DNA from 2 places in the Saccharopolyspora sp. 6M genome. Region 1 is predicted to be linked to the other one. Evidence: riboswitches for the same ligand, from Rfam matches in the RefSeq annotation. Region 1 holds a riboswitch; the other holds the start of a gene.
What was found. Region 1 has a riboswitch for cobalamin ahead of LCD31_RS21760 (ABC transporter substrate-binding protein). Riboswitches for the same ligand answer to the same signal wherever they lie in the genome.
Positions count from the first base shown of each region.

Region 2: it holds a riboswitch for cobalamin, as region 1 does, so the genes downstream of both, LCD31_RS18205 (ribonucleoside-diphosphate reductase subunit alpha) here and LCD31_RS21760 (ABC transporter substrate-binding protein) in region 1, are expected to answer to the same signal.

Region 1 is NZ_JAIUJZ010000181.1:11,123-15,857, forward strand. It holds gene LCD31_RS21755 (ABC transporter permease) at 1-899, opposite strand, end outside; gene LCD31_RS21760 (ABC transporter substrate-binding protein) at 896-2,419, opposite strand; cobalamin riboswitch at 2,513-2,680, opposite strand; gene LCD31_RS21765 (hypothetical protein) at 2,947-3,681, shown strand; gene LCD31_RS21770 (hypothetical protein) at 4,007-4,675, shown strand.
Region 2 is NZ_JAIUJZ010000135.1:17,727-22,461, reverse strand. It holds gene LCD31_RS18215 (helix-turn-helix transcriptional regulator) at 1-253, shown strand, start outside; gene LCD31_RS18210 (bifunctional UDP-sugar hydrolase/5'-nucleotidase) at 355-2,064, opposite strand; cobalamin riboswitch at 2,283-2,507, shown strand; gene LCD31_RS18205 (ribonucleoside-diphosphate reductase subunit alpha) at 2,629-4,735, shown strand, end outside.

The DNA.
Region 1 (4,735 bases):
GTGATCGCCGCGAACAGCAGCGCGTAGCCCTGCACCACCGGCAAATCGCGGGCCTTGACCGCTTCCACGAATCCGGAGCCGATCCCGCCGAGCGCGAACAGCGCCTCCACCACGACGACGCCGCCGAGCAGCCCGTCCACGGTGCGCGCCAGCTGCTGCAGCACCGGCCCGATGGTGTTCGGCAGCACGTGCCGCAGCACCACGTCGCGCTCGCCGAGACCGGCGCGGCGCACGTGGGTGGCGTACTCGGCGCCGTTCGCGGTGACCACACCGGTGCGGACTTGGCGGGCGAGCGCGCTGAGCTGCTTCGCGGCGAGCACGCCGACGGGCAGCACCAGCACCGCGGGCTGCGTCACCAGCGACCACCCGGACAGCCCGCCCGCGGTGGCCGGCAGCCAGCCGGCCCGCACCGCGAACACGCCGACGAGCAGCAGCGCCAGCGCGAACTCGGGCACCGAGTTCAGCAGCACCACCACCGAGTTCACCGCCCGGTCGAACCGGCTCCCGGCGCGCAGCCCGCTGCGCACGCCGAGCCACCCGGCCAGCGGCAGCACCACCAGCAGCGTCAGCGCGGTGAGCAGCGCGGTGGTGGCGGCGTTGCGGGTGATCTCGTCGAGGACGGGCCTGCCGGTGCGCAGCGAGGTGCCGAGGTCGCCGTGCAGCACCCCGCCGGCCCACTGCGCGAACCGCGTCCCCCACGGCTGGTCGAGCCCGAGCCGCCGCCGCAGCACCTCCACCTGTCCGGTGTCGGCGTGCTCGCCGAGCACGACCTGCGCGGTGTCGCCGGGCAGCAGCGCGGTCAGCGCGAACACGCCGACGGCGACCGCGGCGATCTGCACCAGCGCCACGCCGAGCCGGGGCAGCACCGCGGCGGACGCCCGCGCGGCGGGCGCGATCAACCCACGCTCACCCGATCGAAGCGGGCCCAGTCCAGCGAGTTCGGCGGCGCGCCCCGCACCCCGGCCACGGAGGTGGCGGTGGCGACGTTCCAGCCGCTGAAGCCCCACACCACGTTGCCGCTGTTCTCCCGGGCGAGCCGCTGCGCGCGCACCAGCAGGTCGGCTCGGCGGGCGTCGTCGGCGGTGGCCAGCGCCCGCCCGTAGAGCTCGTCGAACTCGGCGGAGCGGTACCCGGTGTAGTTGTTGCTCCCCGCGTCCGAGGTCATGCGCTGCCCGAGGAACGTCGGCACCGGCAGCGCCGCGGTCCGGGACAGCGAGGCGACGCCGTGCTCCTTGATGTCGGAGAAGTACGTTTCGGCCGGCCCGATCCGCGGCGACACGCGCATCCCCGTCTCGCCGAGCTGCTGGGCGATGAGGCTGGCGGCGGATTCGAAGTAGGGGTCGACGGAGCTGGTCTGCAGCTCCCAGCTCAGCCCGTCTGCCCCGGCTTCGCGCAGCAGCGCGCGGGCGGCGTCGACGTCGCGCGCGGGCGCGGGCAGGTCCGGCGGGTAGTACTTCAGCCCGGCGCCGAACAGGTCGTTGCCGAGCCTGCCCTGCCCGCTGAGCGCGATGTCCAGCAGCGCCTGCCGGTCCAGGCCGACGCGCACCGCCCGCACCAGCCGCGGATCGGAGAACGGCGGCCGGTCCACCTTGAGCAGCAGGGCCTGCATGGTGCCGAACGGCGCCGAGTGCACCCGCGCCCGGCCGCCCTGCTCCAGCAGCCGCACCGAGTTGGCGCTCACGTCGTGCGCGTAGTCGACCTGCCCGGACAGCAGCGCGTTGACCCGGGCGCTCTCCTGCTCCATGGGCACGAATTCCAGCTCGGCCGGGGTCGCGGGCCCGGACCAGTGCCGGTCGAAGCGGGCGAACACGGCGGTCCCACCGGGTTCGAAGGAGACGAACCGGAACGGGCCGGAGCCGACGGGCGCGGTGAAGTCGGTGGTGCCCGCGGGCACGATCTCGGTGGCGGGCGCGCCCCACGCCGACGGGAACTCGAAGTTCGGCGCGCCCAGCACGAGTTCCAGTTCGGTCGCCGAGATCGCCCGGCTGGCGCCGAAGTCGACGTCGGCGAAGTGCGAAGCGGACTGGGCCGCGGTGGCGTCGTCGGCGATGCGCCGGTAGGTGAACAGCACGTCCTCGGCGGTCACCGGCCTGCCGTCGTGGAACTCGGCCGGGCGCAACCGGATCCGCCACCGGGTACCGGTCGGGTCGGGCTGCCAGCTCTCGGCGAGCCGCGGCACCACGCTCATGTCGTCGGCGTAGCCGACGAGCGTGTCGAACAGCGCCTTCGCGCGGGCCTGGTCGACGAACAGCGAACCGGTGTGCGGGTCGAGCGATTCGGTGGCGCCACCGGCGGGGAACGCCAGCCGCAGCCTGCCCGCGCTCGCCCCGGAACCGCCGGCGCAGGAGACGAGGGGGACCGCGGCGATCGCTCCGGCCACGCCCGCGAGCAGCCGCCTGCGGCCGATCACGCCGCTCACGCGGCGCGGGCCGGTTCGGGAACAGCGGGGAAACCGGGCGTGTGCGGCGAATCCGGGTGCACTGCGTACCTCCTCCGGGGCTCCGCGACCCCGTGCGAATCGGTACGACGGTGCCAGTCTCCTGACTCGCGGATCGACGTCGCGCCCGGCCTTCCCATCGGCTGCCCGACAGTGGCGCTGGTGGACGCGGCTCCCCGTTCACAGTGGCGGGACCGCACCGGATTCGCACCGGTTTCCTGCACACCGTCGCATTGGAACGACTCGTCAACTTTTCAGCCTGCGTCGTGCCTTGTCAAGGAAGTGTGAACCGCTCGGCATCCCGTCACCGCGGGTCGCGGTGCCGTCGCCCACCGCCCGCGCGCGGCGGAGCGGCCCGCCCGGTCTCCTCCGGAGAACGGTGCAGCACCCGTTGGGCGAGCGGGCGAGGGGATTCCCGCGTTCGGCAGCGGGGAGCGCGCGGAACCGCGGCGGCCGCCACCGCACCGGGCAGACTCACCGGCACCCGCCGACGACGACGAGGAGCCGCCATGCCCACGCCCGGTTTCCCACCTGGAACCCTGGACGCCACCGGTTATCCGATCTGGCTGTCCGAACTGGACGTGCCGGGTCCGAACCACACCGCGCACCTGGTGCGCGACCTGGAACCGGCGCGGGCGCTGGAGGTGCTCGGCGCGGACCCGGGTTCCGCCGCGGCGTGCACGCTGCCCGAACAGCGGCCGGACGAGTTCACCTCGCTGCCGCGCGCGGCGCTCGGCGATCCGCAGTGCCTGTCGGTGCTGCTGGCGACCCGCATCGGCGGCTGGACACTGGTCTTCGACGACGCGGGCACCACCTTCCAGGTCGGTGGCCTGGACACGATGCGCGCACTGCTCGACGGGATGCGCACCGGGGACTGGTCCGCGCTGCAGGAGCCGGAGGTCCCGCGGACCGTCCCGCGAGCACCGGCGGAAGCCCTCTCCGCGTCCGGCGGCCCGGCGGTGACGTTGCACGCCAACATCAGCGGGTTGCTCAGCCTCGACTACGCGGTGGACGGTTCGCGCGCGTACCGCACGACTTCCGACGACCTCGATCACGAGACCGCCGAACCACCGGCCGAGGTGCGCGCCGCCGCCGCGGCCGCCGGCATCGTGGAGCGCGCCCACCTGGAGCCGGGCGAGACCGACGAGGCCGCGGTGACCCGCATAGGCTGCGCGCTGGCCGGGGTGACGTGGACGATGGACGACCTGCGGGCGGCTCCGCTGCTGGCGGTGGCGCTGACCTGAGCGCCCGCGCCCCGCGTTCCCCTCGCGCGGTTCCGGGGCGCGTCGGCGGGTTCCGCAGCGGGTGGTCGCGCAATGGTGGGGAGCGCAGCGGGTGGGAGCGCAGCGGGTGGTGCCGCGACCGGGGGTTCGGATCCGGGGAGACTCGCCCCCGACTCTTTCGTCCACTGTGGACGAAATCTGCAGTCCGGCCATTCCGGAGAGCGGGACACGCTTGGAGCCGGAAGTCCGCTCACACGGCGAAGACCTCCACCTGACCGTACCGGGACGGAATTGTCGGTGCCCTGGGGCAAGGTGCCGAGAAGAACCGAACCGACTGGAGACGACGATGCCCGAACCCGCCTTCCCCGCCGCAGCACTGGATTCCGGGGGCCGCCCCGCGTGGATCACCGAACTCGGCGCGGAGGACCCGCACCAGATCGTGCACCTGGTGCGCGACCTCCAGCCGCGCGAAGCGCTGGAAGCGCTCGGGGCGCGGCTCGCGCACGCGCGCCCCTGCACGCTCCCCGAGGAGCGGGCCGACGAGCACTCCTCGCTGCCGCGCACCGCGCTCGGCGAGACCGACTGCGCCTCCGCGCTGCTGGCCGGGCGGATCGGCGGGTGGACCTTCGTGTTCGACGACGCGGGGCACACCGACTCGGTCTCGAACGAGCAGGGCGGGCTCGAATCCGCCGCGCTCGCCCTGTCCCGCACCGGCGGGGCGGCGCTCAGCCTGGCGCACAACTTCGACGGACCGTGCTGCGGCCTCGAATTCGCCGAGGACGGCGCGGAGGTGCTGTGGACGAACTCCGACGACCTCGAAGGCTCGCTCCCCGAGCTGCCGGACCGGATCCGGGAGGCGGTCGCGGCCGCCGGGATCGTCGAGCAGGACCACCTCGACCCGGGTGAACTGGACGAGGAGGCCGTGATCCGCACCGGCTGCGTGCTGGCCGGGATCACCGGGTGGACCTCGGCGGACGTGCGGGCCGCCGACCTGGTGCTCGTCCCCTTCGGCTGACCACCGCGGCGGGGGGGGGGGGGGGGGGGGGGGCGGACCGCCGGGGGGCCCCCCCCCCCG
Region 2 (4,735 bases), on a different contig from region 1:
CGCGGTGTTCGAGCTGGCGAGCCTGGCGGAGGCGAAGTTCGCGCTCGGCGACCACGCGTCGGCGGTGCGGCACGGGCGCCGGGCGGTGCTGCTGGCCGGCGGGGTGCGCAGCGCCCGGCTGCGCGGCAGGCTCGCCGGGCTGCGCCGCCGCTGCGCGGAGCTGGTGGGCTCGCGCCACGCCTGGCGCGACTGCGCGGAGGAGCTGGCGCTCGGCATCGACGGTGTCATCGCACCCCGGCCGGTCCCCCGCTGACGGTGCGGCGGACCTCCGTCGGCGCGGCCGGGCGCGGCGGGAGGAAGTGGCCGTGCGAAAGGAGATCCCGGCGGCACGGGGTGCGCCGCCGGGACCCCGGCTCAGTCCTTCGCGGTGATGCGGTCCGGCGCCGGCGGCACCACGTCGGGGTGCTCCGCCAGGTAGCCCAGCAGCGCGTCCAGGTCCACCGGCCCGCCCGCGACGTCGGTGCCCTCGGTGAAGCCGCTGAACCCGTCCCCGCCGCCGGCGAGGAAGTTGTTCACCGCCACCCGGTACGGCGCGGCCGGGTCCACCGGTGCGCCGTCGAGGGTGAGCCCGGAGACCTTCGACCCGATGGGCGCGGACCGCGAGTACTCGTAGTGCAGGTCCGCCGACACCTGCAGCACGTTCTCGCCCTCCGGGCTCCACTGCTGCTCCAGCACGTCCCGCAGCTGCGCGCCGGTGAGGGTCATGGTCTGCATGGTGTTGCCGAAGGGCTGCACCGCGAACGCTTCGCCGTAGGTGATGACGCCGTCGCCTTCGCCCGCCGGGGAAGAGGCGTGCGGCAGGTCGGCGCGCACCCCGCCGGGGTTGGTCAGCGCGAGCTGCGCCCCCGTGTCGCGGGTGGCGGCGAGCTGCGCGTCGGCGATGACGCTGCCGAGGCCGGATTCCCCGGACGGCGCCGGGGTCTTCAGCAGGTCGCCGGTGGCGGTGCCGACGGCGCGGTTCGCGATCGGCGCCGCCTTCGCGCGGGCTTCCTCGACGAGCGCGGCCGTCTCGGCGTCGGGTTCGACGTCGCGGGTGACGACCTCGTTGCGCGCGGTGCTGCTCTCCCGCACCACTTCGCGGGTGTCGCGGTCGACGCGCAGGTCCAGCACCGACAGCAGCCTGCCGTAGGAGGCGCCTTGCACGAGGGGACGCGGGTCGCCCGCCGGGTCGGTGGCGGTGCAGGTGTACTGCTGGTGGCTGTGCGCGCTGAACACGGCGTCGACCTGCGGGGAGACCTGTTCCGCGATGCGGCTCGCGGGGCCGCCGGGGGTGACCTGGCAGGAGTTCGGGCCGCCGCCGTCGGCTTCGTCGCCCTGGTGCAGCAGCACGACCTGCGCCTTGACGCCGAAGCGCTCCAGCGCGTCGGAGGTGCGGTCGATGGCTTCGACCTCGTCGCCGAACCGGAGTCCGCGCACCGCTTCGGGGCTGACCACGTCGGGCAGGTCCTGCAGGGTCGCGCCGATCACGCCGATCGGCACCCCGCCGGAGACCTGCACGGTGAACGGCAGCAGCGCGGGGGCACCGCCGTCCTCGAAGGTGACGTTGGCGCCGAGGTACGGGAAGTCCGCGCCGGCGAAGGAATCCCGGAACTCGCAACCGTCCTGCGGGTGGCAGCCGCCGGTCTGCAGCCGTTGGAGTTCCTGGTAGCCCTCGTCGAACTCGTGGTTGCCGACGACGTGGCCGCGCACGTCCTGCGAGTTGAGGAAGTCGACGGTGGGTTCGTCGTGGAACAGCGCGGAGTTCACCGGCGAGGCGCCGACGCTGTCGCCGGTCGAGAAGACCAGCGAGTTCGGCACCTCGTCGCGCAGCCGCTGCAGGTGGGTGGCGAGGTAGGCGGCGCCGCCGGCGTCGACGGTCCGGCCGTCGTCGAGCTCGATCTGCCCGGAGGACCCGGTGGGCGGTTCGAGGTTGCCGTGCAGGTCGTTGAAGGTGATCAGCCGGACGTCGGTGGTCGCGGGCGGGTCCTGCGGCGCGGCGCCGGCGGTGGCCCCGGTGGCCGTGGCCGCGGTGGCCAGTGCGGTGGCGGCGACGGCGAGTCCGCGTCGCACGCGGTGGGCACGCATGGTTCGGTCTTCCTCCCAGGTGGTGATCTCGGGAGGCAGTCTGCCCGGACCCGCTGCCGACCACCACCGATTCCGCGTCACACCTCGCGGTCGTGCGGAGCCGCCCGCGGCCGGGCAGGATGCGGCCGAGGAGTGCGCGGACGGCTACCGAGCGCCTCCGCACCGGCACCGCCACGCCGATGATGATGGGGTCCGGATCACCGCCGAACCCAAGATGTAGTGTGGCGCCCGCTGATGGTTCGCCGGTCCGCCCGGCGTGACAACAGGGAACCCGGTGCGAGTCCGGGACTGCCCCGCAGCGGTGAACGGGAACGACCGCCGTCACCACCTCCCGGTGGTGCAGCACTGGACGCTCGGCGTCCGGGAAGCGACGGCCAGTAGGCCCGGTGCCGAGCACCGGTCGCCCGTGAGTCCGAAGACCTGCCATCGGTGCGCGCACGAGGGGTGCGCGCCGTCCGGGACCTCGCGGGAGGGTCGTGGGACGAGCGGTGCCGTGCGCGCCGCGGGTCCTGGCGCGTTCCGAGGAGTTCCGGGCAGGTGTCCGAGCTTGCGAGGAGAGAGCCAGTGACCGAGTCCACGACCCGGCCGTCAGCAGCGACCGCGGTGGTACCGGCAGGAGTGCGGGTGCTGCGGCGCGACGGGACCGTTTCCGGTTGGGACGAAACGAAGATCTCCGTGGCGTTGACCAAGGCGTTCCTGGCGGCCGAGGGGGATTCGGCCGCATCGTCGTCGCGGTTGCACCAGATCGTCGCGGAGTTGACGGAGCAGGCGGCGCAGGGCGTGCTGCGCCACGCGGGTACCGAAGGCCTGGTGCACATCGAGCAGATCCAGGACATGGTGGAGCTGGCGCTGATGCGCGGCGGGCACCACGGTGTCGCCCGCGCCTACGTGCTCTACCGGGAGGAGCACGCGCAGGCCCGCGAGGCCGAGGTGGCTCCCGTCGAGGACGCCGCTCCCCGCCTGGAGATGACCGCGCCGGACGGCACCCGGGTGCCGCTGGACTGGGAGCGGGTGTCGACCGTCGTCGAGCAGGCCTGCTCGGACCTCGACGACGTGCACGCCGACCAGGTGCTGCGCGAGGTGCGGCGCAACGTCTACGACGGCATCAGCTCCGCGGAGCTGGCCGAGTCGCTGACGATGGCGGCGCGCACCTTCGTGGAGGCGGAGCCGAACTACTCGCTGGTGACCTCGCGGCTGCTGCTGGACAAGCTGCGTCGGGAGGCGCTGAGCTTCGTCGCGGGCGAGCCGGCCGAGGCCGACCAGGTGCAGATGCGGGACCGCTACGCCGGTTACTTCGCCGACTACGTGCGCCGCGGCATCGAGCTGGAGCAGCTGGACCCGGAGCTGGCCCGCTTCGACCTGGAGCGGCTGGGCGCGGCGCTGGACGCGGACCGGGACATCGCGTTCGGCTTCCTCGGCCTGCAGACGCTCTACGACCGGTACCTGCTGCACGAGGACGGGGTGCGGTTCGAGCTGCCGCAGGCGTTCTTCATGCGGGTCGCGATGGGCGTGGCGCTGCGCGAGGACGACCGGGAGGCGCGGGCGATCGAGTTCTACGACCTGATCTCCTCGTTCGACTTCATGTGCTCGACGCCGACGCTGTTCAACGCGGGCACCACCCGCCCGCAGCTGTCGTCCTGCTTCCTGACCACTGTGGACGACGACCTGCACGGGATCTTCCACGGCATCAGCAACAACGCGCTGCTGTCGAAGTACGCGGGCGGGCTCGGCAACGACTGGACCCCGGTGCGGGGCACGGGCGCGCACATCAAGGGGACCAACGGTTCCTCGCAGGGCGTGGTGCCGTTCCTGAAGATCGCCAACGACACGGCGGTCGCGGTGAACCAGGGCGGCAAGCGCAAGGGCGCGGTGTGCGCGTACCTGGAGACCTGGCACGTGGACGTCGAGGAATTCCTCGACCTGCGCAAGAACACCGGGGACGACCGGCGGCGCACGCACGACATGAACACGGCGAACTGGGTGCCGGACGAGTTCCTGCGCCGGGTGGAGGCCGACGAGCCGTGGACCCTGTTCTCCCCGGACGAGGTGCCGGACCTGCACGACCTGTACGGCACCGCGTTCGCGCAGCGCTACCGGGAGTACGAGGCGGCCGCCGAGCGCGGTGAGCTGAAGGTGTTCCGCCAGGTCCGCGCGGTGGACCTGTGGCGCCGGATGCTGACGATGCTGTTCGAGACCGGGCATCCGTGGATCACCTTCAAGGACCCGTGCAACCTGCGGTCGCCGCAGCAGCACGCGGGCGTGGTGCACTCCTCGAACCTGTGCACCGAGATCACGCTGAACACGAGCAAGGACGAGGTCGCGGTCTGCAACCTCGGTTCGATCAACCTGGCGCGGCACGTCACGGCCGAGGGCCTGGACGTGGAGCGGCTGCGGCGCACCACCCGCACGGCGGTGCGGATGCTGGACAACGTCATCGACGTGAACTTCTACACGATCCCGGAGGCGCGGGCCTCGAACCTGCGGCACCGCCCGGTGGGCCTGGGCCTGATGGGCTTCTCGGACGCGCTGTTCGCGCAGCGCATCCCGATGTCCTCGCAGGCGGCGGTGGAGTTCGCGGACCTGAGCATGGAGCACATCAGCTTCCACGCGATCGCCGCGTCCTCCGAGCTGGCCGCCGAGCGCGGGCGCTACGAGTCGTTCGAGGGTTCGC